Regions from separate parts of the Telluria sp. AC161 genome, predicted to be linked through region 2. Evidence: predicted binding sites of a transcription regulator. Region 2 holds the regulator's gene; each other region holds the start of a gene.
What was found. Region 2 encodes sigma-54, which starts transcription at its own class of promoters, with help from an activator protein. Its sites were predicted from a motif close to TGGCANGNAANCTGCTTT; they were not measured.
Positions count from the first base shown of each region.

Region 1 (10,080 bases), 610 kb from region 2:
CCTTGTAGCTGCCCGTCAGATAGCGTGCGCCTGTTGTGCTGTTGATGCCGAGCTCACCGCGCAGACCGTCGCCGCCATACAGCCAGTTCAGTGCTGCGATGTCGTAGGGCTGGTAAGTGCTGTGCCAACCGCCGGCGCTGGTGTACGACATGATCGTATTGCTTGTGTTGTCTTCGCTGTCGGGAAGCACGGCCAGATTGTCATCACCGGGTTCCGAGAACGGGTGCTTCAGGCCCAGGGCGTGGCCCAGTTCGTGCAGCAGGGTTTCGTACCCCTGGGTGCCAACCGACAGGTTTTGCGTCATCGCGCGCCACTCGGTGTTGTCCAGATAGACGTAAGCATTGGCGCTGTACGCGGTCAGCGTGGTCTCGGTGCCGGTACGCTGCGACAGCCAGCTGTTCAGGCCCGTCGTGTAAGCGCCATCCAGGTTCAGATTGGCCAGATGGAACTGGGCGCTCGTGCCGGATGTCGTTTCCTGAAACTGGATCCCGGTCACTTGCTGCAGATAATTGAACGCCGTACGGGCATTGGCTTGCTGCGACACGCTGAACGCTTCCTGACCGGTCCGGTCTCTTTCGTTGCCCGAGGCGATCGAGAAGGTATAGAACAGGACGTTAGCGTTGTTATTGCTGAGGAAGTTCCAGTCCGGTCCCTTGTCCAGCAAGGCGTCGATGTGGTTCAGTCCGGTAAGCGGGGTGACAGTGATGTCGGAAGGAGTTGCCATGAATCAGCCAATAATCGTTGCAGCAAGGTAAATGCCGTGGGAATTTAGATATCAAAATCGCGTTTTCCCGGCAAGTATTTCTTGCTCGACACATGAAGTCAAATAGCATTTCAATCGTGCGCACGACTTGCCGATCCATCAAGGCTTGCGCACAACGGTTTACTCCGGAACCGGCCTCGGTGTTGCCAACAAGGCTTTCAAACTTGCCAATCTTGCCTTTGGACTCAGTATTTCCGACTCCATCGGCGCGGCCTCGCCAACGTCCAGCGCCATTTCCTTGATGAAGCGCGACGGGTCGCAATTGACCAGCTCTCCCGCACGTTTTCTCCGCTTGCACCAGCTCACGTGCAGCGTGCGCTGGGCGCGAGTGATGCCCACATACATCAGGCGCCGCTCTTCCTGGATGCGCGCCGAGATCGTTTCAATGGACGCGTCCGGGTCGCCCTTGTGCGGCAGGATGCCCTCCTCCACGCCGACCAGGTACACGTGCGGATACTCCAGCCCTTTTGACGCGTGCAGCGTCGACATGCGCACGGCATCCTGCTCCTCATCCTGGCCTTCGAGCATCGACATCAGCGCCACCATCTGCGTCAGTTCCAGCAGGTTCTTTTCTTCGCCATCGCGGTCGCGCCCGCCACGGCCGCGGTCCTTGAGCCAGTTGGTAAATTCGAGCACGTTCTGCCATTTGGCCTGGGCCGCGCGATCGTCGAAGCCCTCGTACAGGTAATGCTCGTAATTCATTTCCTTCATCATGTCGTCGAGCACCTCGGCCGCATGGTCGCCGGCGCCCAGCGGGCCGGGCCGCGTCGCGCGGTCTTCCAGCTCGCTGATGAAATGGCAGAAGTTGCGCACCGATCCCAGTTGCCGTTCCGCCAGCTTGGCCTCGATGCCGCCCTTGCGCGCTGCCTCGAACAGCGAGCAATTCCACTGCTTCGAAAATTCGCCCAGCACTTCGAGCGTGGCCATGCCGACCCCGCGCTTGGGCGTCGTGATGGCGCGGATGAAGGCCGGGTCGTCGTCCTGGTTGGCGATCAGGCGCAGGTAGGCAATGATGTCCTTGATCTCGGCCTTGTCGAAGAAGCTCTGGCCGCCCGACATCGTGTACGGGATGCGCTCCTTGCGCAGCGCCTGCTCCATCACGCGCGCCTGGTGGTTGCCGCGGTACAGGATCGCGAAATCGGACCAGTTGTTCTTGCGCTGAAAATGCTCGGACGAAATCAGCATCGCGATCTGGTCGGCTTCCTGATCGTCGTTCTGCATGCCCATCACCTTGATCGGCTCGCCCAGGCCGTGCTCGGACCACAGCGACTTCTCGAAGATTTTCGGGTTGTTGCCGATCACGGCATTGGCCGCCTGCAGGATGCGGGTGGTGGAGCGGTAGTTCTGCTCGAGCTTGATCACGCGCAGGTCGGGGAAATCGACCTGCAGCGTTTTCAGGTTCTCGACCGAGGCGCCGCGCCAGGCGTAGATCGCCTGGTCATCGTCGCCCACGGCGGTAAACATCGGCTTCTTGCCCAGGCCCGTCACCAGGAGCTTGACCAGCTCGTACTGGCAGGTATTGGTGTCCTGGTATTCGTCCATCAACAGGTAGCGCAGGCGGCGCTGCCAGCGGTCGCGGATCGGCTCGTTGTTGCGGAACAATTCCACCGGCAAGCGGATCAGGTCATCGAAGTCGACCGCCTGGTAGGCCTGCAGCGTGGCGACATAGCTGCGGTAGACGCGCCCGGCCTGGGCTTCGTCTTCGTCGCGCGCGGCCTTGATCGCGTCTTCCGGGTCGACCAGGCCGTTCTTCCACAGCGAAATCGTGTTCTGGATGCGGCGGATTTCCTGTTTATCGGTGCTCAGCGCCAGGTCGGACACGATCGTGTAGCAGTCATCGCTGTCCATGATCGAAAACTTGTCCTTCAGCCCCACCCCGGCCGCTTCCTGGCGCAGGATGCGCACGCCCAGCGAGTGGAAGGTCGACACGGTCAGTTGCTTGGCCTGCTTCGGCTGCTTGAGCAGCTTGGCGATGCGCTCCTGCATCTCGAGCGCCGCCTTGTTGGTAAAGGTCAGGGCGGCAATCGTGCGTGGATCGTAGCCGCAGTGCTCGATCATGTAGGCGATCTTTTGCGTGATCACGCGCGTCTTGCCGGACCCGGCGCCAGCGAGCACCAGGCAAGGGCCGTCCAGATACAGCGCGGCTTCGCTCTGCGGCCCGTTGAGGCCGAACTTTGGTGCGTTTGACATGGGGAAGTTTTCGGTGGGACAGAGAGCGATTGTAACAATCTGGCGGGCGCAGCGGGCGATGGCGCGCTTCCGGCAAGGTCGGATTGCAACAAGCCGCTATCCGGCTTTGCTGCCCGGCACGCTCCTGCGAGTCAGCCGGGGATCGGGTACCATGCGACCTTTGCCAGCGAGACGCCAGACGCGACGCTGCAGCCCCATTTTTCTGGAAATCTGCCACATGAAATTCGAACATCTCGTCGAAATCAACGATCCGATGAACCCGCTGCTCGACACGCTCACCCGCGAGCAGCTCTGGCACGGTCTGGTGCTGCGCGCCGAGCAGCCAAAATTGTTCATTCCGCACCTGGACGCCTGCGAGATTCTGGAGCGCGACGCCGGCGTCATGCGCCGCCGCCTGACCTTCGGTCCGCTGGTGATCGAAGACAAGGTCACCCTGACCCCGCTGCAGGAAGTGCACTACGACGTGCCGGCCCAGGGCGACATCGCCGCCTCGACGCTGCGCATGGTGATCGAGGCGCCCACCAGCGCCATGCTGCTGGTGCGCTTCTGCTACGACGACGGCATGGGCGAACACGTCGACCAGGCCAATGCGATGTACGACGAGTTCAAGAAGTCGGCGTACGAAGAAGCCGACATCGACACGGTGCGCGTCCTGCGCCAGCTGGCCGGCCAGGGCAAGCTGGCCACCACGCTGCTGAACTGATCAACTGATCGACTGAATCAGCTGCACGGTTCAGAGGCCGGGTTCGGTCTCGCCCGTGTGGGTGCTGCTCTCGCCCTGCGACAGATTGGTCGCCAGGTCGCGCAGCGCGGTGCGTACGCCTTCTTCGATCACCGGATGGTAGAACGGCATCTCCAGCATCTGGTCGACCGTCATGCGCATCTGGCACGCCCATGACAGCAGGTGGGCCAGGTGTTCGGCGCGCGGCGCAATCATCTCGGCGCCCAGGAACAGGCGCGAGCCATATTCGGCATACACCCGCAGCATCCCCTTGTTCTGCAGCATGACGCGGCTGCGGCCCTGGTTCTCGAACGATACGCTGCCCACGGCGAACTTGGGCTGGCCGCTCGCGGACAGGGCGCGATAACTCTTGCCCAGCGTGGCGATATTTGGCTCGGTGAAGGCCACCGCGATCGGCGTGCGGCGCAGGCCCGGGCGCACGTCGGGGTAGCGGCCCGCATTGTCGCCGGCGATCTTGCCGTGGTCGGCCGCATCGTGCAGCAGCGGCCTCTCGTTGTTGGCGTCGCCCGCGATGAAGATATGGCTGCCGCCGCACTGCATGGTGCGCGCGTCGAAGGTCGGGATGCCGTCAGCGCCCCGCTCCAGGCCGGTCAGTTCGAGGCCCAGGTCATGCACGTTCGGCGTGCGCCCGGCCGCCATCAGCACGTACTGGAAGCGCTCGCTGCTTTCCTTGCCCAGCGCGTCGCGCACATGCAGCACCACCTCGTCGCCATCCTGCACCGCTTTTACGATCTCGCTCTGGAACGCGATGTCGACTTCCTCGCCCAGCACGCGCGCCGCGCAGCGCAGCACTTCGGGGTCGCTGATGTTGGCGATGGAGCCGCCGCGCGCGTAGAAACGCACGCGCACGCCGAGACGGCTCAGGGCCTGGCCCAGTTCGAGGCCGATCACGCCGGTGCCGATCACGGCCACCGAGGCCGGCAGGTCGTCCCAGTAAAACACGTCGTCGCTGGTGACGATGCCGGGGCCGACGTTCTCGAGATGCGGCAGGCGCAGCGGCGTGGAGCCGGTGGCGATGACGACGCGCCCTGCGTGGATCTCGGTATGGTCGTCGACCTGCAGCGTGCACGGGCCGGTAAAGCGCGCGTGGCCCTGCAGGCGGTCATGGAGGGGGATGGCTTCCACGGCCTCGAGTACGAAGCCAACGAAGCGGTCGCGTTCGCGCTGCACGCGCGCCATCACGGCCGGGCCGTCGATCCGCACTTCGCCGGCATGCACGCCGAACGGACCGGACGTGTGCAGCGCGTGCGCCGCCTCGGCCGCGGCGATCAGGAGCTTGCTCGGCATGCAGCCGACCCGGGCGCAGGTCGTGCCGTAGTGCGCGCCCTCGATCACCACGGTGCGCGCGCCCTGCGCTTTGGCCGCGCGATAGGCCGTCATGCCGGCGGTGCCGGTGCCGATGACGGCGACATCCACGTTCAATTGTTTCATGGTGCTCTTTCGCTGTTTCTTCGCTGTTAACAGACAAAACGATACGCTATTTCACGCGCGCCGGTGGCACTACGAACCGATTCAGCATGCAACCCAGCGCCAGGGTGTGCGCAACCAACGTGAATGCCTGTCGATGAATCTTACAAGTTTCAAGTCAAAACATTAATTTCGGAAATTTTAGCGATAAAAATCAATCATCTGGCTTCTATATATAAATTCGGCATGATATTTGCTATCCCTGTGAGTTCACCCACCAAGGAGATCCCATGTCACTTGCTTCCTTCAACAAACTGCTTGTTAGCCTCTCGCTGTTCGCTTGCTCGTCCGTGTTTGCTGCGCCGCTCGTTGTCAATGTTGCTGGGGTCACGAGCGAGGGTGAGATCGGCGATTCAGGCAATACCGTGCTGAACTTTAACGTCGGCGCCAATTCGGTCATCACCAGCGTGGCCTACTCGCTGAACCTGACGGCGTTCTCGCCGAGCTGGCTGTCTGAAATCGGCCTGGCGTTCACCGACTCGGACGGCATCGAAGGCGTGGTGTTCAACCCGGGTTTCGGCGATGACACTCCTGGCACCGCAACCTACACCGGTTCTGCCGATCTGATCGACTTTGGCCTGGATTTTGCGGTCGGCGCCGACGGCATCCTGCGCCTGGAATTCTATGAAGACTTCGACGACTTCGCTGGCGTCGATGGCATCTGGAACTTCGGCACGCTCACGTTTGGCGTGGAAACGGTCGGCGGTGAAGTGCCTGAGCCGGCCACCGGCCTGCTGCTGGGCGCCGGTCTGGCCATGATGGGCTATGCCGGCCGTCGCCGCCAGGCAGCGCGCAAGGTTGCCACCGCAGCTTAAATATCGAGCGGGTCGACTTCGAGCGACCATTTCACGCGGGCCTTCATGGCCCGCAGCGCTTCCATCCACTCGCGCAGGAACGCCTGCAAGGCCGGGCGCGAGCTGGACTCCACCAGCAGCTGGGCGCGGTCCATATTGTGCACGCGTGTCATCGTCATCGGGATCGGGTCGTTGATCAAAATCCCGTCGTGCGCCAGGCAGTCGCGCGCGTTTTCCAGAAACGCAATCGCAATCGGCAGCTCGCGCGCTTCGGCCCGCAGCAAGGCCTGGTACATATATGGCGGGAGGCCCGCTTCGCGCCGTTCGTCGAGCAACTGGCCGGCAAAGCGCTCGTAATCGTGGCGCATTACCGCGCCGTACAGCGGGTGCTGCACGTAACGGGTCTGCACCAGCACCTCGGATGGGGCCCCGGCCCGCCCTGCCCGCCCCGCCACCTGCATCAGCTGCGCAAACAGACGCTCGCTGGCGCGGTAGTCCTGCGAGAACAGCGCCGTATCCGGGTTCAGGATGCCCACCAGCGTGAGCTTCTTGAAGTCGTGGCCCTTGGCGACCATCTGGGTGCCGATCAGGATATCGACCTCGCCCCGGTGCACGCTGTCGAACGCCGCCTGCGCGCTGCCCTTCAGGCGCGTGGAGTCGGCATCGATGCGCAGGATGCGCGCCTCGGGAAACATCGCCCGCAAGCCTTCTTCGACGCGCTGCGTGCCACGGCCCAATGGCTGGATGTCGACGTTGCCGCAGGTCGGGCATGAGCGCGGGATGCGCAGCTCCAGGCTGCAGTGGTGGCAGCGCAGCCGGTTCTCGGGCTTGTGCAGCACCATGAAGGCGGTGCAGCGCGTGCAGTCGCTGATCCAGCCGCAGGCATCGCACGAAATCACGGGGGCGTAGCCGCGCCGGTTCAAGAACAGCAGCGACTGCTCACCGCGTTCCAGGCGCAGGCGCAGCGCGGCGACCATCTCGGCGGTCAGGCCGTCGCGCCCGCGGTCGCGCTCCATGTCGATCAGGCGTACGCGCGGCAGCACCGCATCCTGCACGGCGCGCTCGCGCAGGTCGAGCCGTTGGTAACGCCCCGAGCGCGCGTGGTGCCACGATTCGAGCGATGGCGTGGCCGAACCCAGCACGATCGGAATGCCCAGCTGGTGCGCGCGCCAGACGGCCAGATCGCGCGCCGAATAGCGCAGGCCTTCCTGCTGCTTGTACGACGGGTCGTGCTCTTCGTCGATCACGATCAGTTGCAGGTGCGGCAGCGACGCCAGCAGCGAAAGCCGCGTGCCCAGCACGATGCGCGCCTGGCCCAGGTGCGCCGCCAGCCAGTGCAGCATGCGCTCGCCCTCGGACAGGCTACTGTGCAGCGTGGCGAGCATCATGCCCGGAAAGCGCGCCCGGATATTGCCTTCGAGCTGCGGCGTGAGGTTGATTTCAGGGACCATGATCAGAATCTGCGCCTGTGGATCGCGCGCCAGCACCTGGGCGCAGGCTTGCAGATAGACCTCGGTCTTGCCGCTGCCAGTCACGCCCCATAACAGGAACGGGTTGAAACCGGTGGCACCGCCAATGGCGTCGGCTGCCTCTTGCTGGGCCGTGTTCAGGACGGGCATGCCTACGGCGGTAGCGTCCTGCCCGGCGTCGAGCTTGGCCAGTTTTTTCAGTGCGCGTCCCAGCGCCACTGTTTTGGGCACCCGCAGGTTCTTCGGCAAGCCGGGCAACGCGACTTCGCCGAGCGGGCGCTGGTAGTACTCGGCGGCAAACTTCGCCAGCGCGAGCCAGCGCCCGGACAGCGGCGCCAGTTCGCTCCGCACAGCCAGCGCATCCTTGAGTTTTTCGGGCGGTACGTCGCTGGTGGACTTGACCGCGACGATCAGGGCCATCACCTCGCGCCGCGCAAACGACACCAGCGCCAGCTGGCCAGGCAGCGGTTCATCTCCCGGCTGGCAGGGCCAGCGGTAGTCGAAACTGCTGTTGAGCGGCGTATCGATCACGACTTCGAGGAAGCAGTGCGGTGTGACCGGTGCTTGGTTGCTGGTTGACAATCTAGGCCCTGTGCAAATCTGTGGAGAACTTTGTGAATAGTCGGGGACTTGACCCCATCAAAGGTTTACGTTAGATCAAGTCCGGAACGATAATTCCTCAATTCAAGACAATTTTAGTCTTTGTAATCAATGACTTGAAAAACCAGCCAAAAACCTGTTAACAACCTTGACCGCATTCGGCTGCTTGTGCATAACTCTGCAATTTTCCGTGGAAAACTCGCTGCGTTGCGTCATACAGTTAAGGCAATACATGAAGTTTCACGCTAAGTCCCGGTAAACCAAGTACTTTTCCCCACGCTGGCAGGGCCTGTTGATAACTTTGTGAACAAGGCCCCGAATCTGACCGAATTCTCTTGAACAACGTTCATGGGAAAACCAGCCAGATCGCATAAGGCTGATAAAAAGCCCTTAAAAATCATCGACCTACCGGTAAACACGAAAAGCCGAGATGTCCACAGGAAGCTTTATCGGATTTGCAGAAGTTGTGAACAAGTGATGGTGACGGCTTGCAATCGTGCTTTCGCGAAACGAGTGCAAGCCGTGACGGGATTACTGCGCGCGTTGCTTGCGGCTGAAGCTGTGCACAGCCTCGACCATCGCGGTGACCGATTCCGGCGGGGTAAATTGCGAGATGCCATGGCCCAGATTGAACACGTGGCCGTGGCCGTTCGATGGCGTGCCATAGGCCGTCAGCGAGCGCTCGACTTCCGCTGCAATTTGTTCCGGCGCGGCAAACAGGATGGCCGGGTCGAGGTTGCCCTGCAGCGCCACGCGGTCGCCGACCAGCGCGCGGGCAGTGCCCAGGTTCACGGTCCAGTCCAGGCCCAGCGCATCGGCGCCGATATCGGCCATCTGGTCGAGCCAGATGCCGCCGCCCTTGGTGAACACGACGGCCGGGATACGCACGCCATCCTTTTCGCGCTGCAGGCCGGCCAGGATCTGCTGCATGTATTGCAGCGAGAAAGTCTGGTAGGCGCCATCGGCCAGCGCCCCGCCCCACGAATCGAAGATCATCACGGCCTGCGCGCCGGCGTCGATCTGCGCGTTCAGGTAGGCGGTGACGGCCTTGGCATTGATGTCAAGGATGCGGTGCATCAGGTCCGGCCGGCTGTACAGCATCTTCTTGACCGTGTGGAACTCGCGCGAACCGGCGCCTTCGACCATGTAGCAGGCCAGCGTCCACGGGCTGCCCGAGAAACCGATCAGCGGCACGCGGCCATTGATGGCGCCGCGGATTTGCGTGACGGCCTTGAACACGTAGTCGAGCGAGGCCATGTCGGGCACTTCCAGCGCGTGGACCTGCTCTTCGGTGCGCAGCGGACGTTCGAACTTCGGGCCCTCGCCATCGGCGAAATACAGGCCCAGGCCCATTGCGTCAGGCACGGTCAGGATGTCCGAGAACAGGATCGATGCGTCCAGCGGGAAGCGGTCGAGCGGCTGCAGCGTGACTTCGGTGGCGTAATCGGGATTTTTTGCCAGGCCAAGGAACGAGCCGGCACGCGCGCGGGTGGCGCGGTATTCCGGCAGATAGCGGCCCGCCTGGCGCATCAGCCATACCGGGGTGTAGTCGGTCGGCTGGCGCAGCAGCGCACGCAGGAAGGTGTCGTTCTGGAGCGGGGCAAATTGTGGCATGGGAGGCATCGGTTTGATAGGCAGACACCTATTATCGCATTCTTGGGGGCGCACTATAATGCTCGTCCACCCTTCGAAAATGCCCCTCTATGACCGTTGCCACCAGCAAACAAGCCACGCCATGCGGCGCCTGGACTTCCCCGATCACTGCTGCCGTCGTTGCTGCCGGCGCCGTGCCACTGGCGCAGCCGATGCCCGACGGCGCCGCCATCGGCTGGCTCGAGGGGCGCACCAGCGAAGGCGGGCGCATGACGCTGATGGTGCACGACGCCGACGGCACGCGCGAACTGACGCCAGCGCCCTTTAACGTGCGCAGCCGCGTGCATGAATACGGTGGTGGCGCGTACCTGCTGAGCGGTGGCGGCGCCTGGTTTTCGCACCATGCGGACAACCGCCTGTACCGGGTCGAGAACGATGGCCAGCCGGTCGCCGTCACGGCCG
Region 1 is NZ_OZ409861.1:4,305,706-4,315,785, forward strand. It holds gene ACZ0AJ_RS19150 (DUF4214 domain-containing protein) at 1-724, opposite strand, end outside; gene ACZ0AJ_RS19155 (UvrD-helicase domain-containing protein) at 884-2,953, opposite strand; gene ACZ0AJ_RS19160 (SRPBCC family protein) at 3,171-3,656, shown strand; gene ACZ0AJ_RS19165 (dihydrolipoyl dehydrogenase) at 3,687-5,126, opposite strand; gene ACZ0AJ_RS19170 (PEP-CTERM sorting domain-containing protein) at 5,393-5,977, shown strand; gene ACZ0AJ_RS19175 (primosomal protein N') at 5,974-8,007, opposite strand; gene hemE (uroporphyrinogen decarboxylase) at 8,557-9,639, opposite strand; gene ACZ0AJ_RS19185 (dipeptidyl-peptidase 5) at 9,729-10,080, shown strand, end outside.
Region 1: ACZ0AJ_RS19170 (PEP-CTERM sorting domain-containing protein) is a predicted target of sigma-54. The motif match lies at 5,345-5,362, and genes of this name have one in related genera.

Region 2 (10,080 bases):
CCGGCGCTTGCGGTATCATCGCCCCTATGCACATCGTCCTCATCACCGGAATTTCCGGCTCGGGTAAATCCGTGGCCCTGAATGTCCTGGAAGACGCCGGTTACTACTGCGTCGACAACCTGCCGCCGGCCCTGCTGACGGCCCTCGTCAATACCGTCAGTGAAAGCGGCGGCGGCAAGATCGCCGTCGCGGTCGACGCCCGCAGCGCCGAATCGCTGGCCGAACTGCCCGTGAGCGTGCGGCGCCTGCGCGAGGACGGTCACTCGGTCAAGGTCATATTCCTGACCGCAAGCACCCATTCGCTCGTGGCGCGTTTTTCCGAGACGCGCCGCAGCCATCCGCTGTCGCACGAACTGCGTCCGGGCGAAAACCCGGCATCGCGCCGTACCCTGATCGAGTGCATTGCCGAAGAACGTGAGCGCCTGTCATCGATCGAGAACCTGGGCCACGTGATCGACACGTCCGAGCTGTCGTCGAACAAGCTGCGCGGCTGGATCAAGGAACTTGCCGAGATCGACCATGCGCCGCTGACGCTGTTCTTTGAGTCATTCGCCTTCAAGGTCGGCGTGCCGCTCGACGCCGACTTCGTGTTCGATGTGCGCGCGATCCCGAATCCCTACTACGACCTGGCGCTGCGCCCGCTCACCGGCAAGGATGCGCCCGTGATCGCCTTCCTCGACGCGCAACCGAGCGCGGTCGAAATGCTTTCCGACATTCAGGGCTTCGTCGCCAAGTGGCTGCCATCGTTCAAGACCGACAACCGCAGCTATCTGACGGTGGCGATCGGCTGCACGGGTGGACAGCATCGGTCGGTGTACATGGCCGAACACCTGGGCGCGCACTTCGGCGCGACCGAGCGCGTGATTGTCAGGCATCGCGAGCAGCCGAAGCATCGGGCCGCCTAGTTCGACGTCAGAACCAGGCGTCGGTGAATCTGCGCTGCCGCGGTCTGGTACCTTCTCCGTTTGTGGACGACCAGCGCTCGCATCATCGAATTATTTGAAAGCAATAACTGAGTAGATCGTCACCCGTTAGCTGGTTAGGCTGTGAATCTCCGCACACGTTTGAAGGAGTCACAATGCTGCAGTTATCAGGAAAAGTAGCAATCGTCACTGGCGCAAGTTCAGGCATTGGCTACGAAACGGCCAAGCTATTCGCAAGCGAAGGTGCGAAGCTGGTCGTCACTGCTCGCCGCCAGGGTGAACTTGCCAAACTGGTCGCGGACATCGAGCGCCATGGAGGTGAGGCAGTTGCCATTGCCGGGGACATCAGGGACGAGAACCTTGCGCGCTCATTGGTTGAAATGGCAGAAAGCCACTTTGGCGGGCTCGACATTGCTTTCAACAACGCGGGTACGACAGGGGACGCCACCCCAGTAGCGGATATATCGGCTGACACCTGGCAAGCTACGCTCGGTACAAATTTGACGGGTTCTTTTCTTGGTGCGAAGTACCAGCTGCCCGCAATGATAAAACGAGGCGGTGGTTCGATCATTTTCACGTCGACATTCGTCGGAAGCACGGTGGGTTTTCCAGGAATGGGGGCGTACGCTGCCAGTAAAGCAGGACTGATCGGTCTGATGCAAGTCATCGCCGTCGAATATGGCATGCACGGTATTCGCGCCAATGCTTTACTCCCCGGGGGAACCGATACACCGATGGGTCGAGCGACCGCCAATACACCTGAGGCACTGGCTTTTGTAAAAGGCTTGCACGCCCTCAAACGTATTGCACTACCGGAGGAAATCGCCCGCTCGGCACTTTATATTGCTTCTGATGCCTCCAGCTTCAGCACTGGCTCGACGCTGTTGGTGGATGGTGGCGTGTCGATCAACCGCACGTAATAGAAGAAATGCCAGTGACACCAATATCTCTGATGAATGCCGCAGTCGTGTCAGATCGGACCGATCACCTTCCCACCGGTGTAGTACACGTAGGTCAGCGGCCCGCCGAGGGTAATTTCCGATTCCTTCTTGCCCCATCTGGCACGCTTGAATGCAAGGCAGGCGGTAGCGCCGGGGTTATGGCCGAAGCGTTCTGACACGAACGCGTCTCTCCCGGTAAAGTCGAGAATGATGAATTGCTTGACGCAGTTCGCCACGGGCCCCAGCAACACCACCATGCGGCGGATTTTCGGCCGGTCGGCCTGGCCGGCGATCTTCGCTTCGTACTCTGTCGAACCTGGCTTCAAGTCTTCGATCATCAGCGACAGCGCACTACCCTGGGCATCCTTCTCGTCCTTGATCGCCAAGAGCGGCTTGCCACTCAGCGTGATCGTGCGTGCATCCGCGCCGGGTTTGCCATCAGCGGCAACGAACTTCAGCTCGCCCAGCCTGGTCGGATACGAATACATCGCCAGTGTTTGCTCCTGCACGACAGCCTTGACCGTTTGCATAGTGCCATCAGCTGCCTGCAGCTTGCTGCTCGCGACCATCGACAACAACAGGAATAGTCTGACTATTTTCATTGACTGGCTCTGCTTTTAACGTACTGCGACCGCCACATTATTTCAGCACCGGTGCCGCATCCACGATCCGCACATCATGCATCTGGTGCAGATACGATTCCAGATACCCCTTGTGCGACGCGCCGACGATGACCAGCATGCGCTGACCGGGCCGCATGCCCAGCACGCCCCGGATATTGGCCGCCATGCGCAGGTTGCGCGTTTCCCAGTAACCCACGTACTGGCGGCCGAAGCGCTGCACTGACGGCTCGTTGAGCGCCGCGCCGAAGTCGCTGCGGTAGACCAAAGCCGCCTGGCCAGGTGCATTGTCGGCGCGGTACATCGCCAGCACGCCTTCGGCACTGGCAAGCAAGCCCTCCTGCGCCTTGTCCACCGCCGTGCGCTGCTTCGTGGCCGGGTTGTCCCACGCTTTCATCAGCGCATCGCCAAACGCCTTCTCGTCTCCCGTCGCGCTATCGGCGGTGTGGTCGTCCATCGCATACAGGCGTTCAAGGCCAAGCCGGACGGCCAGGCGCGCACCGATCATCAGGCTTTCGTCGCGCCTGGTTTCCAGCTTCACGAGTACGCCGACCAGTGCAGCGTCCAGGCCGTCGCCGGCACGGCGCTCGGCCTCGGGCAGGCGCAGCCACTGCACCAGGGCCGATGCCTCCTCGCCGCCAGCAAAGAACAGCGCCGCCAGATGCCGGCGCTGCGCCGGGGTCGGCGCGTCAGGCCAGGCAGCCAGCAAGGCGTCGGCAGCCTCGGTCGCCGCCGCGACATCCAGCCCCGTGGCCAGCCGTGCCGGTGCGGGATCCCAACAATAGGAATCGATCGAGTCCTTGTAGCGTGCCGGGTAGCGTCGCATGAAGTCGCACTGCGGCCCGGATACCGCCTCGATCGCGATCGCCTGCGGCTTCCATGCGGCCAGGCGCTCGTTCAACAACGTCAGGCTGGCGGCCTGGAAGGTTTTCGGCAACTGCGACAGATGGGGCGAGCCCAATACCAGCACCTCATTGGCAGGCCCGGAGGCCGGCCCCTTGAATGCGCTCGCATTGAAGTCAGGCTGCCAGGCCTGGGCCGCGGCGCTGCCGCACAAGGTCATCGATAGCAGCAAGGCGGTCATACGCATCGGGGGTCCTCATCGGTTCATGAAGCCACGATGTTTGCACCGCCTGCGCGAAAAGTCACGCGCAAACGGATATGCACGTAGAGGCTTACGCGAGATGGCGCAGCGGGTGCGCATGCGCCGGCCACACCGGCGCGAAGAAGTGCGCCACCATCGCGTCGGTCACGAGGTCGAGCGACGGCGGATTCCATTGCGGCGCATTGTCCTTGTCGATGACGAGCGCGCGCACGCCTTCGAGTACCTCACCATGTTCGAAGTTGCGGCGCACGAGCGAGCGCTCCAGGCGCAGACAGTCAGCGACATCGAGTGACGCGCCGCGCAGCAGCAGCTCGCGCGTCACGCACATCATCAACGGCGAGCGCTGACGCATTGCATTCAATGCCTTCTGCGCGAATGGCGTGTCTTCACCCTCGAGCGATGCCATGATCGCCGCCACCGAGTCCGCGCCAAAGTGCGCATCGATGCGCGTGCGGTTGGCCTGCAATTCACTCTCGCCGGCATGCTGGCTGGCGAATGCGCGGATCGCCGCCGGCAGATCCGCGCCCGGCGTCACCTCAATCAGCGCGTGCAATGCCGCCAGATCGGTGCCCGGTACGACCACGTCGGCCAGGCCCACGTACAGCGCGTCGGCCGCGCCGATCGTCAGGCCGGTCAAGCCCAGGAACATTCCCAACTGCCCCGGCGCGTGCGACAGGAAATGGCTGCCGCCGACATCGGGGAACAAGCCGATATTCACCTCTGGCATTGCCATCTTCGTGCGCTCGGTGACGATGCGCAGGCCGCAATCGGGCCCGCCCTGCGCGATGCCCATGCCGCCGCCCATGACCACGCCATCCATCAGCGCGATGTACGGTTTCGGATAAAAATGGATCAGGTGATTCAGCGCGTATTCTTCGGTGAAGAAATCCTCGAGCAGTGCGCTGCCGCCTTGCGGCGAGGCGTTGCCGACGTCGTGGAAGAAGCGGATATCGCCGCCCGCGCACAGCGCTTTTTCGCTGCTGCTGGTGATCACGACCGCATCGACCGCAGCGTCAAGCTGCCAGTCGAGCAGGATCGCGGTCAGCGCGCGCACCATGTCCAGCGACAGCGAATTGAGCGCCTTGGGACGGTCGAGGGTGATGATGCCGGTGCGGTTGGCGATGCGGGTCAGGACGTGTTCGGACATGGCGTGATCCATCGAAAGGAAACACGTATTTTACCGGCAGCGGGATGCAAAAAGGGCGTCCCGAAAAGACGCCCCTGGCGGTGGTGACCTGCGCTCGATCAGGCGGCAGCGACGTCTGCTTCGTCGACGTCCAGGCGTTTGATCGCTGTGCGGTTATGGTCTTTGAGCATCTGCTTGTGCTTCAGAATTTGTCGATCCAGTTTATCCATCAACATGTCGATCGCGGCATACAGGTCTTGTGCGACGCTCGCCACGTGCAGGGTCTTGCCCGACACCTGGACATTGATTTCAGCTTTTTGCCTTTTTTCTTTTTCAGTGAGGTTATCGACGGCCAGGAAGACGTGGGTATCTATGACTTGATCGAAATGGCGAATAATGCGTTCCAGCTTATTCTGAACGTATTCACGGATGGCAGGGGTTACTTCGAGATGGTGACCACTGATGGTGAGGTTCATACACACTCCTTTGAAGATGTCACGTCGCTTGCACCACACAGGAGCTGAAGGCACAGACTGTATGAGCGGCGTTGTTACAAGGCTTTGCGGAGACTGACGGGGGGGATCTTGAGCGCTTCACGGTATTTTGCGACCGTCCTGCGCGCAATGACCATGCCTTGTTCCCCGAGCATTTCCGCGATCTTGCTGTCGGATAATGGATTCTTAGGGTCTTCTGCTCCTGTCAATTGTGCGATGAGCGCACGGATTGCCGTTGAGGATGCTTCGCCTCCCGCTTCGGTGGCAACGTGGCTACCGAAGAAATACTTCAACTCGAACATGCCGTGCGGGGTCAGCATGTATTTCTGGGTTGTGACACGAGAGATGGTGCTCTCGTGCAGACCTAGTGTATCAGCTATCTCGCGCAAAACAAGGGGCCGCATGGCAACCGCGCCGTGGCTGAAAAAGTTGCGCTGGCGCTCGACAATCGCCTCGGCCACACGCAGGATCGTGTCGAAACGCTGGCGCATATTCTTGATGAGCCACTTCGCCTCTTGCATCTGCGCGCCCATCTGGCTCTCGCTGCGGCCCTGCTTGAGCATGGTCGCGTACAGGCTGTTGACGCGCAGGCGCGGCATCACGTCCTGGTTCAGCGTGACCGCCCAGCCGTTCTTGGCGCGCCGCACGATCACGTCCGGCACCACGTAATCCGACACGTTCGACGCGAACGCGGCGCCCGGATGCGGATTGCACTGGCGGACCACGGCCTGCACTTCGCGCAGGTCTTCGTCGTCGCAATCGAGCGCTTTTTTCAGCTTGCTGTATTCGCGCTGCGCGAACCAGGTCAGGTAGCCTTCGACGATCTTCAGGGCCATGCGGCGCGTGACCATCGGCACGCCCGGCATGCGCCGGATCTGCAGCGCCAGGCATTCGGCCGCGCTGCGCGCGCCCACGCCCACCGGGTCCATGCTCTGCACCATCGCCAGCGCGCAGCGCAGTTCGTCGAGATCGACCTCGAGTTCTTCGGGCAGCCGCGCGTGGATGTCGTCGAGCGGTTCTTCCAGGTAGCCGTTGTCGTCCAGCGCGTCGATCACCAGTTCGGCCAGTGCGCGGTCGCGGGTGGACAGCAGCGTTTCGCGCACCTGTTCCATCAGGTGTTCGCGCAGCGTGATGGCGCACGCCTCCAGCTGCGGGCGGCCGTCTTCGTCGTCGCTGCTGCTACTGCTGCCAGAGGATGCGCCGCTGCCTTCGCTCCAGTCGGTGTCGGGCCGGTCGCCATCGATCGCGCCGCCTTCAGCGCCCTCGCCCTCGGCCGGCGCGCTACCCTCGCCTTCGGCCTGCTGGCCCGGCGCCGGCGGCGCCTCGCCCTGTGCCGGCGCATTGTTGATCGCCCCATCGCCCAGCAAGCGCACCGAATGATCGAGCGGATCGTCGAGCCTTTCGAGCAGCGGGTTATCGCCCAGTATCTGCTCGATCTCCTGATGCAGTTCGAGCGTCGACAGCTGCAGCAACCGGATCGATTGCTGCAGCTGTGGCGTGAGCGCCAGGTGCTGCGAAGTGCGGAGCTGAAGGGACTGTTTCATCAATTGAGTATGGCTTACATGCGGAAATGTTCACCGAGGTACACGCGCCGTACCGACTCGTCGGCGATGATATCGTCGGGGCGGCCGGATGCAAGCACCGCGCCCTGATTGATGATGTAGGCGCGGTCGCAGATGCCAAGCGTCTCGCGGACATTGTGGTCGGTGATCAGGACGCCGATCTTGCGCTCCTTGAGGAAGCGCACGATGCGCTGGATCTCGATCACGGCGATCGGATCGACGCCGGCAAACGGTTCATCGAGCAGCACGAAGCGCGGGTTGGTGGCCAGTGCGCGCGCGATCTCCACGCGGCGCCGCTCACCGCCCGACAGCGACAGCGCCGGGTTCTCGCGCAGCTTCTCGATCTGCAGGTCGGCCAGCAAGGTATCGAGGCGGTCGCTGATCTCGGTTTTGGTCAGCGACTTGCCGTTGACCTTCTGCAGTTCGAGCACGGCGCGGATGTTTTCTTCCACCGTCAGCTTGCGAAACACCGACGCTTCCTGCGGCAGGTACGACAGGCCGAGCACCGCGCGGCGATGGATCGGCAGGCTGGTGATGTCGGTGCCGTTGATGCTGATCGAGCCGGCGTCCGACGGCACCAGGCCGACGATCATGTAGAACGAAGTGGTCTTGCCGGCGCCGTTCGGGCCCAGCAAACCTACTACTTCGCCGCATTCGACGTCGAGCGACACATCGCGCACGACCAGGCGCTTGCCATAGCTTTTCTGCAGGCCCTTGACGACCAGTGTGCTGCGATCGTTCAGTTCCGTCATTGCGTGCCTCCGGCCGGCGCACGCTTGGGCGCCAGGATCAGCGTACCGCGTCCGCCGCCAACCTTGCTCTCGCCGCTGGCGTCATTGCGCACGGCGACGACTTCCTTGCGGTTGTCGTACGAGATGAACGGACCGGTCATCTGGTTGGTCATCCGTTCGTTTTCGAGTTCCTTGACGACGGCGTTCGAGTACAGGCGCACCAGCTCCGAACGCTCATCGTATTCGATGCGTTCGGCCTGGCCCTCGACCCACAGGTTCGGGCCGCCGTCGCGCTTCTGGCGGAACGTGGCGGGCTTGCCGTTGGCGGCGGTGAGCGTCACGCTCATATAGCCTTCGGGCGTTTCCCTGACGACGGCGCGTTCGGCCTTGACCAGCAGCGTGCCGCGGGTCAGGATCACGTTGCCGGTGAAGGTACGAACGCCTGCGACGCCATCGAGGTCGCCATTATCGTATTCAAGCGCCGCCTGCTTGAGCGAGTCGGCCTTTTCGGCCATGGCGGTCAAGGAAAGGAGTGACAAGAAAGCGGCAGCAAAGAGTTTTTTCATGATGGTGCTGGTCCTGGGTTAGCACGCGCGCATGGCTGATGGCCTTCAGCGCTGGCGTGGCGGATAGACGATACGGCCGCGGCCGGACAATTGCATCTGCATGGTCGCGTTGTTGGCCATCATGCCGGTGGCCTTGAGGCTGGACGCGCCAAGCTCCATGTCGATCGGCTGGTCGGTCTTGACGATTTCTTCGTCGGGCAATACGGTGATGGCCTGCGTGCGCACGCGCAGCGCTTCGCTGGCGGGCGTTTTCGGGCGCTGCAGATCGACGTCGCCGAACAGTTCGACGCGGTGTTCTTCGTGGAAGATACGCGCGTTCCTGGCCACCACCGTCATCGGCGGACGGCCCGGCTCGACGCCGCGCATCAGCGGCTGCTCGACGTTCGACACATCGCCCAGCGGGATATGGGCCAGGCGCTTGCCCGACACCACGTAGCTTGGCTGGCCGTTGGGCGTCATGCGGACGAACGAGAAATTTTCGACGATGTAATCCGGTTCGTCGGGCGGGCCGCCCAGCTGCGCGTCGATGTCGGTCGCCTGCATCAGCTGCAGCAGCCAGAAGCTGCCGAAGGCGAAGAACACGCCGATCACGATCATCGCCAGCAGATTCCAGCGATGCGCGGTGCGTTTGTTGGAGGCGATCGTGGCCATGGCGCTCAGGCGAAATATGGCGCGAGCGCCTGGTCGTAGGTGCCCTGCGCGCGCATGACGAGGTCGCAGATCTCGCGCACCGCGCCACGCCCACCACCGTTCTTGGTCACGTAATGCGCGCGGTGCTGCACGTCCGGGTGGCCGGACGGTACGGCAACGGCAAAGCCGACGCGCGCGAACAGCGGCAGGTCGATCACGTCGTCGCCGATGTAGCCGCATTGGTCGGCGGTAAAGCCGGTGGCCTCGAGCAGATTGGCAAAGCCGATGCGCTTGTCGTGGTTGCCCTGGTAGACATGCGAGATGCCCAGGTCGGCAGCGCGCCGCACGACGATCGGCGACAGGCGCGCGCTGATGATCGCGGTCTGCACACCGGATTTATTCAGCATCTGGATGCCCAAGCCGTCGAGCACATTGAAGGTCTTGGTGACTTCGCCATCGGGGCCGTAGGTCAGGCTGCCGTCGGTGAGTACACCGTCGACGTCGAAGATCATGACCTTGATGCGCGCGGCGCGCTCGATGTGGGCCAATGCAGGCGTAGTTACTGCGGGAGTAGTCATCAGATTACCTTTGCGCGGGTCAGGTCGTGGATGTGCAGCGCGCCGACCAGCTGGCCCGCCTCATCGATCACGAGCATCTGGTTGATGCGGAATTCTTCCATCACGGCGACCGCGTCGACCGCCAGCTGCTCGGGGCGCACGCTGCGCGGATTGGCGTGCATGACATCGCGAATCAGCACGTTCGAAAAATCGTGCATGCGCTCGATCACGCGACGCAAGTCGCCGTCGGTGAACACGCCCAGCGGACGGCCATCGGCGTCGACCACGGCGGTCATGCCCATGCCCTTCTGGCTGATCTCGAGCAGCGCCTTGACCAGCGGGACATCCAGGCCCACCGACGGAATGGCGTCACCGGTGCGCATCACGTCGCGCACGTGCGTGAGCAGGCGCCGGCCCAGCGCGCCGCCCGGATGCGACAGCGCGAAATCCTGCTCGCGAAAACCCCGCACGTCGAGCAGCGCCACGGCCAGCGCATCGCCCATGGCCAGCGTGACGGTGGTGCTGGTGGTCGGCGCCAGGTTGAGCGTGCAGGCTTCTTTCGCCACTGCGATGTTCAGGTGGACATCGGCCAGCTTGGCCAGGCGCGAGGCCGGCTTGCCGGTCATGGCGATCACGCGCGCGCCCAGGCGCTTCACGGCCGGCAGGATGTCGAGCAGTTCGGACGATTCGCCCGAATTGGAAATGGCGATCAGGATGTCATTCGCGGTGACCATCCCCAGGTCGCCGTGCGCCGCTTCGCCCGGGTGCATGAAGAACGCCGGCGTACCGGTGGACGACAGCGTAGCGGCGATCTTGCGGCCGATG
Region 2 is NZ_OZ409861.1:4,918,034-4,928,113, reverse strand. It holds gene rapZ (RNase adapter RapZ) at 27-905, shown strand; gene ACZ0AJ_RS21925 (SDR family oxidoreductase) at 1,079-1,843, shown strand; gene ACZ0AJ_RS21920 (hypothetical protein) at 1,894-2,466, opposite strand; gene ACZ0AJ_RS21915 (DUF5694 domain-containing protein) at 2,504-3,574, opposite strand; gene ACZ0AJ_RS21910 (enoyl-CoA hydratase/isomerase family protein) at 3,660-4,736, opposite strand; gene hpf (ribosome hibernation-promoting factor, HPF/YfiA family) at 4,835-5,191, opposite strand; gene ACZ0AJ_RS21900 (RNA polymerase factor sigma-54) at 5,266-6,753, opposite strand; gene lptB (LPS export ABC transporter ATP-binding protein) at 6,768-7,523, opposite strand; gene lptA (lipopolysaccharide transport periplasmic protein LptA) at 7,520-8,068, opposite strand; gene lptC (LPS export ABC transporter periplasmic protein LptC) at 8,114-8,719, opposite strand; gene ACZ0AJ_RS21880 (KdsC family phosphatase) at 8,725-9,276, opposite strand; gene ACZ0AJ_RS21875 (KpsF/GutQ family sugar-phosphate isomerase) at 9,276-10,080, opposite strand, start outside.

Region 3 (10,080 bases), 4.9 Mb from region 2:
TGCGGGTGAGCCAGACGTCGCTCTTGTATCTGGCGGCCAGTTGCGTGAACTTGGCGGAGGCCCGTGCGTGCAGGCCCAGCTTGTTGATGATCTCGAGTTCTTGTTGAATCATAGTCGCTTTATCTTTTTTGTAATGTGTCTGACTGCGCCCGGTATCTCCTCGCACGCATCGCCATTGCCAACGCCATCGCCGCCTGCCCTAGCCCACCCGGATCCGGTTATCCACCCGCACTGCCCCGTTCTGCGCACCGGCCAACGCCATTTCCACCACCACGTCGAGCGAGTCGCGCCGGTACGTGATCGCGCGCAGCAGCATCGGCAGGCTGATGCCGGCGATGACTTCCACGTGGCCCGCGTCGGCCAGCGAATTGCAGCAGTTCGACGGCGTGCCGCCCTTGACGTCGGTGATCACCAGGACGCCGTCGCCATCGTCAAGACGCGCGATGGCTTCCTTGGCCAGGCAGTTGATCTGGCCGATATCCTGGTCAGCCGTCACGTCGATTGCCTCGACGCGCTCGGTGGGGCCGCGAAATACGTGCGTTGCCGCGGCGATGAATGCCTGGCCCAGCGGTGCGTGGGTCAGGAGCAGGATGCCTACCATGTCGTTATCCAAGTACTTTCTGTTCGACCGCGTCGATGAACATCGCGGCCACGTCAAAACCGGTCTGGTCGAAGATCTCCTGGAAGCAGGTCGGGCTGGTCACGTTCACTTCGGTCAGGTTCTCGCCGATCACGTCCAATCCTACCAGTAACAGGCCACGCTCGGCCAGCAACGGGCCAAGGGCTTCGGCGATCTCGCGATCGCGCTCGCCGATCGGTTGCGCCACGCCGATGCCGCCGGCTGCCAGGTTGCCGCGCACTTCGCCGTTTTGCGGAATCCGCGCCAGCACGAACGGCACCGGCTTGCCGCCGATGACCAGCACGCGCTTGTCGCCCTTGTCGATCGCCGGGATGAATTTCTGGGCCATGATCGTGTGGCGGCCGTTGGCCGTCAGCGTCTCGATGATCGAACCCAGATTGAGCGCGTCGCTCTTTACGCGGAAGATGCCGGCGCCGCCCATGCCGTCGAGCGGCTTGAAGATCACGTCGCCGTGCTTGGCGTGGAAGGCGCGCAGGCGCGCTTCATCCGAAGTGACCATCGTCGGCGACGTGTATTGGCTGAACTGGCCGATCGCCAGTTTTTCGTTGTGGTCGCGGATCGCCGACGGGCTGTTGATCACGCAGGCGCCCTGGCGCACGGCCAGTTCGAGCAGGTAGGTGCCGTAGACGTATTCCATGTCGAACGGCGGGTCCTTGCGCTCGATGATGGCGTCAAATTCGGACAGCTTTACGTCGACTGCGGCATCGGCCGTGTACCAGACATCCGGCTCGCCCGTCAGGTGGATTTGCGTCACGCGCGCGCTGACGATGCCTTCTTCGAGCACCATGTCGCGCTGTTCGAAGAAGTACAGGGCATGACCACGCCGGGCCGCCTCGCGCATCATGGCGAAGGTCGAATCCTTGTAAATCTTGAATCCGGACAGCGGGTCGGCGAGAAAAGCGATTTTCATGGGGCGTCCAATCGATGTAATACCTTGATTTTAGCCCGAAACGGCAAACCTCGCGGCCAGGGCCCGAGGTTTGCCGGACGCAGTGCGTCAGTACACTTCCGGATTCGGATCGGTGCGTTCGAGTTCGAGCGACGCGGCCAGCATGCCCAGGCGCGCGACCACGCCGTACACGTAAAAGCGGTTGGGCGCGGCGGTGCCCGGCTTGGCCTTCGGATCGGGCATCGCGTGCTGCTGCGCGAACGCCAGCGGCACGAACTGCGAACCGGGGGCATTGAGGTTCTGGTCGATGCCGCGCTCGGCGTGCACGCGGTAGAAACCACCCACGACATAGCGGTCGATCATGTAGACGACCGGCTCGGCAACGGCGTCGTCGATCGATTCGAAGGTGGGCACGCCTTCCTGGATGATCAGATCGGTCACGGCCACGCCATCCTTGACCACCGACATGCGCGCGCGCTGGGCCGGGGTCAGGTCGCGCACTTCGCTCGCGTCCTTGATGGTCATGATGCCCATGCCGTAGGTGCCGGCATCGGGCTTGAGGATCACGAAGGGCTTGCGCTCCTTCATGCCGTATTCCTTGTACTTCTTCTTGATCTTCGAGAACAGCGCCGAAACATCGTCGGCCAGCGCTTCGGTGCCGACGTTCTCGCGCAGGTCGACTTCGGCGCAGGTGCTGTGCAGCGGGTTGACCAGCCACGGATCGATGTCGATCAGTTTGCCGAACTTCTTGGCCACTTCGTCCAGCGCCTTGAGGTGGTTGCTCTTGCGGCGCAGCGCCCAGCCGGCGTGCAGCGGCGGCAGCAAAGCCTGCTCGTGGACGTTCTCCAGGATCGACGGAATGCCGCCCGACAGGTCATTGTTGAGCAGGATGGTGCACGGATCGAAGTCGGGCAGGCCGACGCGGCGGCCATTGCTTGATCGCACGAGCGGCTCAAGCACGAGCATATTGCCGTCAGGCAGCGCCAGCGGTGTCGGCTCGGTGATGTCGGGCGAGAACGTGCCAAGGCGGACATGCAAGCCGGTCTGGCGGAAGATCTGCATCAGGCGCGCGACGTTCTGCAGGTAGATCGGGCTGCGGCGGTCGGCGTCCGGCACCAGCAGCAGGTTGCGCGCGTCCGGGCAATACTTGTCGACAGCGGCCATGGCCGCCTGCACCGTCAGCGGCAGCATTTCGCTGGCCAGGTTGTTGAAGCCGCCCGGGAACAGGTTGGTGTCCACGGGTGCGAGCTTGTAACCGGCATTGCGCAGATCGACCGAGCAATAAAAGGGCGGCGTGTGCTCCTGCCACTCGAGGCGGAACCAGCGCTCGATGGCAGGCGTGGCTTCGAGGATTTTCTTTTCCAGGTCCAGCAAAGGACCGGTCTGGGCGGTGGCGAGGTGCGGAACCATTGATTGGACGTCCTTGTTGTGCGCTTCTTGTTGTTAATTAAGTTGGGAATCGCATATGGGGTTGGTCCGGGTATTTTAAAGGGCAATGCGAAGAATGCAAAAAACGCCGTCCCCGCTTGTGCGGAGACGACGTTTTCAGGGACAACCGACGACTGAGCGGATCAGTAGCGGTAAGCCGACTCGCCGTGGCTCGTGATGTCCAGGCCTTCGCGTTCCTCTTCTTCCGGCACACGCAGACCGATCACGATATCCACCAGCTTGAAGGCGATGAAGGCGACGACGGCCGACCAGATGACGGTCACGCCGATCGCATGGGCCTGGATCCACAGCTGGCCGACGATCGAGTAGCTCGTGTTCATCGCATTGGTCGTGTAATCCCACACGCCCTGCCCGCCCAGTGCCGGCGACGCAAACACGCCGGTCAGCATCGCGCCCAGGATACCGCCCACGCCGTGCACGCCGAACACGTCGAGCGAATCGTCGGCGCGCAGCAGGCGCTTCAGACCCGTCACGCCCCACAGGCAGACGATACCGGCCAGCAGGCCGATGACCAGCGCGCCCATCGGACCGACGAAGCCGGCGCCTGGGGTGATGGCCACCAGGCCCGACACGGCGCCCGATGCGGCGCCCAGCATCGATGGCTTGTGCTTGAAGATCCACTCGCCCAGCACCCAGGTGAGGGTCGCGCCGGCGGTGGCCAGCAGCGTGTTGAGGAACGCCAGTGCCGCCACGTCGCCTGCTTCGAGCGCCGAGCCGGCATTGAAGCCGAACCAGCCGACCCACAGCAGCGATGCGCCGACCATCGTCATCGGCAGCGAGTGTGGCGCCATCGATTCACGTCCGTAGCCGATCCGCTTGCCGATCACATAGGCACCCACCAGGCCGGCCACGGCCGAATTGATATGGACCACGGTACCGCCCGCGAAGTCGAGCGCGCCCTGCTGCCACAGGTAGCCGGCAGCTGCGGTAACGGTTTGCAGCGACGCAGCGTCGGTGATGGCGTCAGGACCGGCCCAGAACCAGACCATGTGCGCGACCGGCAGGTAGCCGAAGGTGAACCACAGCACGACGAACACCAGCACGGCCGCGAACTTGGCGCGTTCGGCAAAGGCGCCAACGATCAGCGCGCAGGTAATCGCTGCGAAGGTGCCCTGGAAGGCGACGAAGATGAATTCGGGAATCATCGTCTCTTTGCTGAAGGTCGCAGCCATCGCAAACTTGCCGGCGACCGGATCCCAGATGCCTTGCAGGAAGGCCCGGTCGAAGCCGCCGATGAACGCGTTGCCCTGCGTGAAGGCCAGCGAGTAGCCGTACAGACACCACAGCACGATCACGAGGGCAAACACCATCATCACCTGCATCAGCACCGACAGCATGTTCTTGGCGCGCACGAGGCCACCGTAGAACAGCGCCAGGCCGGGAATGGTCATCAGGATCACCAGCAGCGTGGCGACGAACATCCAGGCCGTATCCCCCTTGTTGATGGACGGCGCCGCCATGGCCGGCAGGGCAACGCCCAGGCCCAGCAAGGCGGTCAGTATCGTTGTAGTTATACGCTTCATGAAAACATTCCCTCTTACAGTGCGTCGTTGCCGGTCTCGCCGGTACGGATACGGATGACCTGGTTCAGGTCGGCCACGAAGATCTTGCCGTCACCGATCTTGCCGGTGCGGGCAGCGCCCTGGATCGCATCAATGACCTGGTCGACGATGGCATCGTCGACCGCGGCTTCGATCTTGATCTTGGGCAGGAAGTCGACGACGTACTCGGCGCCACGGTACAGCTCGGTGTGGCCTTTCTGGCGACCGAAACCCTTCACTTCGGTCACGGTCATGCCTTGCACGTTGATTTCCGACAGTGCCTCTCGCACCTCGTCGAGCTTGAAGGGCTTGATGATGGCGGTGATCATTTTCATGGTATTGCCTCTTTTGCAATCAAAAAGTTTTTGAGACGGACAGCACGGCGGCGGACTTGCCGAGATTCTTGCCTTGCGGGCTCAGGTAGGCATCGGTATTCGCCTTGTGCCACGCCAGCGCCACGGTGGCGACGCCGAAGTCCTTGGTGACGCCGACCTTGTAGTCGGTGTACGAAAACGCGCTGTTGTTCTTCAGTTTCTGGCGCCCGACGTGCAGGTTCAGGATGAAGCCGTTGCTGACGTCGATATCGGCGCCCACGTCCAGATAGCCGCTGCGCTTGCTGTCGGCGGTGCCGAACAGATTGGTCGTCGAGTGCGAGTACTTGATGTAAGCCGGGCCGTAGCCGAGTTTGCCGTACAGCTCGAACGTGTTCGCGCTCGGATTCAACCCGTTGTCCGGGTAGTAGTAATACAGGCCGCCAATGTCATAGCTGATCGCGTCGCTCAACTGACCGCGCTTGCCGCCATAGACGTCCCATTCGATATTGCCGTCGCCGCCCAGGTCTTTCGTCCATTTGATGGTGGAAAGCCAGGTGCCCACGTAGAAGCCGGATGGGCCATGTACGTAGTCGACGCCGCCCTGGAGGGCCGGGTCGAGGGCTGTTTGCGACAGGCCGCGGTAACGGTAGTCGCTGGTGATGCTCGCGTTGTAGCTCACCTGGTGTTCGGCGGGTTGTTCCTGTGCCATGCCCTGCGTGCTGGCGAGTGCCGACACTGCCAGGACAACTGCGCTGAATTTTGCTTTGCACTTCATGACAAACCCCCTTGATGAACAACATGAAAAATGACTGCTTATGGATCCTTGTGATGTTCTTTATCTATGCTTTATTTAGCAGGATGCGTGCCAGCTCATAACCCAGCTCACAAACGGGAAAAAGGTCCTTGTTTTTTTGGTAAACACGCCCCACATCGGTTTTGCTACAACACAACGGACCGCACACGGCACCCAGACGGCCGTTCGGCGCACTACATCAGGTCACATTGCACCATCATGGAGCGTGCGGCCTCGGCAGAAAGGGAAATGGATATGAGTAATAGCAACTTCTTCAGCGACTTGCAGGGCAAGATCAACCAGGCGCTCGAGAGCGGCCCGGCCAAGGACATTGAACGCAATGTGAAGGCGGCCATGACGTCGGGCTTTTCCAAGCTCGATCTGGTCACGCGCGAGGAATTCGATATCCAGGCCCAGGTGCTGGCCAAGACCCGCAGCAAGCTTGAGGCACTCGAACTGCGCGTGAGCGAGCTGGAAGCCAAGCTGGGTGCAGGCAGCACCACGGCGGCGTCGTCAACGTCATCGGCAACCTCGGCGACAGCGGCATCGGCATCGGCATCGGCCGCTTTTCCGACCTCGGGCAGCTCAGCGATTCCAATGCCAGGCGCTGCGCCGTCGGCTACCGCGCCATTCCCGGCTGCACCCGAAGATCCGACGATCGTCGTGCCGCCAACGCTCGACAAGCATTAAACAGTCAACACGTGGGCGGGAAACCCGCCCACGCTACTACCCGGACTTCAATCGACGCTGACTTCCTTGCGGTTGTCACGCGCCACGCGGTCGATCAGCTTGTTGTACGGATCGATACCCACATCGAACGGCCGCTCTTTGACGGTCACCGTCACAGTCGGATTCTCTCCCCGCAGTACACGCTTCTCCAATAACAGCACGCGCTCGTCCGATTCCTTGGCATCCTTCGCCCGTGCGAACACGCCGATCTCCACTGCCTCATCATAGGTGCGCGGGGTTTCCTGTCCCTTGCCGTCGGCCTGCATCTTCGCCAGGTGCAGTTTCATCGTCACGTCCCACTGTCCGTCCGGGCGCTTGACGGCCTTCGCCTCGGTCACGCGGTTATCGTAGAAGACGATGCGCTCGAACAGGTCGGCGATCAGCGCGTGCTTGCCGACCGGGGCTTCGGCGCGGATGTAGTCGACCAGTTCGGCGGATGTCGCAAACGGCGCCTCTTGATAGCCCTTGTCCTGCAGGAAGCGCTTGAGGGCGCGGTTGAGCGCCGCCTCGCCGATCTCATCGCGCAGGCGGTAGAAGACCAGGCTGCCCTTGCGGTAGTGGATGTAGTCCTGGTTCTCCACGCGCACCAGGGGCAGTTCCTCGATCTTTTCGGCGCCGCGCGAACTGAGATAGCGGTCCAGTTCATAGCGCAGGAAACGGCGCATCTTGTGCGGGCCGTATTCCTTCTCCATCACCATCAGCGCCGAGTACTGCGCCAGCGATTCGATCAGCATGCTCGCGCCCTGCACATTCGCGGCCGTGACCTGGTGGCCCCACCACTGGTGCGCCATCTCGTGCGCCGTCACGTAGAACACGTAGTCGATGTCTTCCTTGTTGCGCAGGTCGGCGATGAAGCCGATCGCTTCCGAGAACGGGATCGTGTTGGCGAACGATTGCGCGAAGCGCTGGTAGTTCGGAAATTCCAGGATGCGCACCTGCTTGTGCTGGTAGGGCGTGAACTGGGTCGTGAAGTAGTCGAGCGACTTTTGCGTGCCCGCGATCATCCGGTCCACGTTGTAAGCGTGTTTCGGATCGTGATAGATCTCGATCGGGATACCATGCCAGTCGCTTTTCCTGACCTGCCAGTTGGCCGACAGATAGGCGAAGAACGGCATCATCTTCTGGTCCATCTTGTAGCGATAGTAGTTGCGGCCGTTTTCCTTCCACGCCTTTTGCAGGTAGCCCGGCGCCAGCGCGATCTGGTCGCCGCTGGTCGAGACGGTGGTGTCGAAACTGATCCAGTCGGCGTCGTCCCCGAACATCGTATTGGCGCGGGCCGCCTGGTTTTCGAGCTTGGCCATGCGTTCCGGTTCGCCCAGGCCGCGCTTGCGGCGCTCGTTGCGATCCAGTAGTTCGAACTCGCTCTGGTAGCCGACCAGCGGGAAGAACTCGCGGTTGTTGAAAAACGTGCCATTCAGGTTGAGCGTGTCGCCCCTGCCCGCGTTGGAAAAACCGGGGCGGCGCACGTCGACCGTGAAGTCCAGCGCCAGGCGGGCGCCTGGCGCCGTCGGCTGCGCGAGCTTGAGTATCCGGAAGCCCGCTACCTGGTCGTCCAGGACCACCGTGTGCGCGGGCAGGCCGGCAAACGTGGTCACGACGTCCGGATTGACCTGCAGGCGCAGCGTGTCCAGCGGCTGGCTCGTCTTGTTCTCGAAGACGTAACGGCCCTTGACCATCACGCGCCGCTCGGCCGGGTAGATGTCCACGGCGGCGCGCACGTCGACGATTTTCACGTGCGGCAGGTCCTTGTACTTGCGGTAGATCTTTTCGTACCTGGCCTGCTTGTCCATCGCCACGTTCTGCGCTTCGTAGCGGCCCAGCGTGACGGTATTGTGGAAGATCCACCCACCCACCAGCGCGAACGCGATCGTGCAGGCGCCCAATGCAACGCCCGATGGGCTTTTCAGGCGCCGCGTGGCTTCACGCGTGCGCGTGCGCCACTCGACCGACAGGCCACGAACCCAGAATGCCTGGGCCACGATCAGGCCCGCCACGGCAAACAGGGTCCAGTACAGCGCGAACCACGACCAGCCTGCGATGAAGTGGCCGAAGCCGTTCATGTCCGAGTACGGCGTCTCGGGCAGCAGGGCGATGTTGTACAGGTTGTGATCGAAGTGCAGGACCGAGAGGACGATTTGCGACACGATCAGCACGATCATGAACAGGTAGCCCAGAAACTTGTTGTTCGTGACGACCTGCAGTGCCACGGCGATCAGCGCCATCAGGATGTACGGCGTGCCGGCCATGAACACGCCCTGCAGATACACCATCGGTTCGATCGGCGCCCCGCCCTTGTACAGCTGGATAGTGATCGCGGTCAGGATCCCAGCAAACAGGAAGGCCAGCACCACGCCCACGAGGGCCAGGCTCTTCGCCACCAGCGGCGCCCAGTTCGGCATCGGCATCGCGTCGCTCACATCGGCGATGCCGGCCTGGCGCTCCTTGAAAATCAGTTCACCGGCGTAGAAGATCACGATGATCAGCAGCAGGAAGTTGTAGCTGCCCTTGAGCAGCTCGATCATCAGGTAGGTGCGCGGGTAGACATCGGTGCCGAACATCTGGTGCAGCTGACTCGAGCTGCCCACCATATTGAGTACGCCGAACAGCAGCATGACCAGGAACGGCACGCTCTTGAAGACGGCGACCGCGTCGAAGACGAAGATATGCCAGCACTGGGTCCAGCGCGTGGCGCGTGTGAAGCGCGGCGCGATGCGTGGCAGCGCAACGTGCGCCGGTGTGCCCACTGCCGGCGCTGCCGCTTTGGCCTTGCCGAACAGGCGCTTGCCGGTACCGGCGCGCTGCGGCTTGAACAGCGCCAGCGTCAGGCCAAGCAGCGCCAGGCCGACCACGCTCCACAACAGCCGGTTGGCCAGCATATAGCCGCCGATGGCCGGCAGGCCGGCATTCGATTCGGCAGTCGAGAAGTAGCGCGTGGCGCGGCCAAGGGCGCGCAGGCCGAACGGATCGGCCAGCACGGCGAACCACTCATTGTCGATATTGCTGGTGAATTTGCCGGCCAGGATCCACAGCACGAAGAACGCCATCACGCCGACATACACCATCATGATCGAGCGCGTGGTTGCGGCCAGCAGCATCAGCAAGGCACCGATGAACAGCAGGTTCGGTACCACCAGCACGCACAGCGCCCACAGGTAGGCCGCGCCGGGGAACGGCCCCACGCGCTCGGCGTCGATCCACGGCATCAGGGGACCGAGCATCATCCCTGCCACGATCACCGCGAAGATCACCATGCAGGCCAGCAGACCCGCCAGGAAGCGGCCGACGAGGTAGTCGTGCTTTTTCATTGGCGTGGCAAACAGCATGTCGGAAATGCCGACGTCGCCGTCGCGCAGCACCGAGCCGGCGATGAAGATGGTGACGACGAACATCGACATGAGGCTGAAGACGCCGAGCAGCTGCGCGACGACGACCGGCGCATTGCGGTTCACGTTACCAATGCTGCCGCCGATCTGGATCGCATCGGTGGTGGTCGCGCCAAAGGCCAGCGCGCCGAAGATCAGCGCGCACACCCACAACAGTGGCTGGCGCAGCTGGATGCCCAGCTCGAACTTGAAGAATTCCCGTAGCATGCCGGCTCCTTACGCCACGACCGGTGCGGTGGACGCCGGCGCCGCATCGGTCGTCGAAACGGCCGCGCGATTGGCGTTGCGGATCTGGAGGAAGTAGACGTCTTCCAGGTCCGGCTCGACGCTGACGAAGCCGTC
Region 3 is NZ_OZ409861.1:50,566-60,645, reverse strand. It holds gene ACZ0AJ_RS00270 (HPr family phosphocarrier protein) at 1-112, opposite strand, end outside; gene ACZ0AJ_RS00265 (PTS sugar transporter subunit IIA) at 200-601, opposite strand; gene gshB (glutathione synthase) at 606-1,550, opposite strand; gene gshA (glutamate--cysteine ligase) at 1,638-2,939, opposite strand; gene ACZ0AJ_RS00250 (ammonium transporter) at 3,101-4,501, opposite strand; gene glnK (P-II family nitrogen regulator) at 4,516-4,854, opposite strand; gene ACZ0AJ_RS00240 (TorF family putative porin) at 4,874-5,608, opposite strand; partial or broken gene ACZ0AJ_RS00235 (accessory factor UbiK family protein) at 5,882-6,115, shown strand; gene ACZ0AJ_RS00230 (ABC transporter permease/M1 family aminopeptidase) at 6,364-9,945, opposite strand; gene ACZ0AJ_RS00225 (ABC transporter ATP-binding protein) at 9,955-10,080, opposite strand, start outside.
Region 3: ACZ0AJ_RS00240 (TorF family putative porin) is a predicted target of sigma-54. The motif match lies at 5,684-5,701, and genes of this name have one in related genera.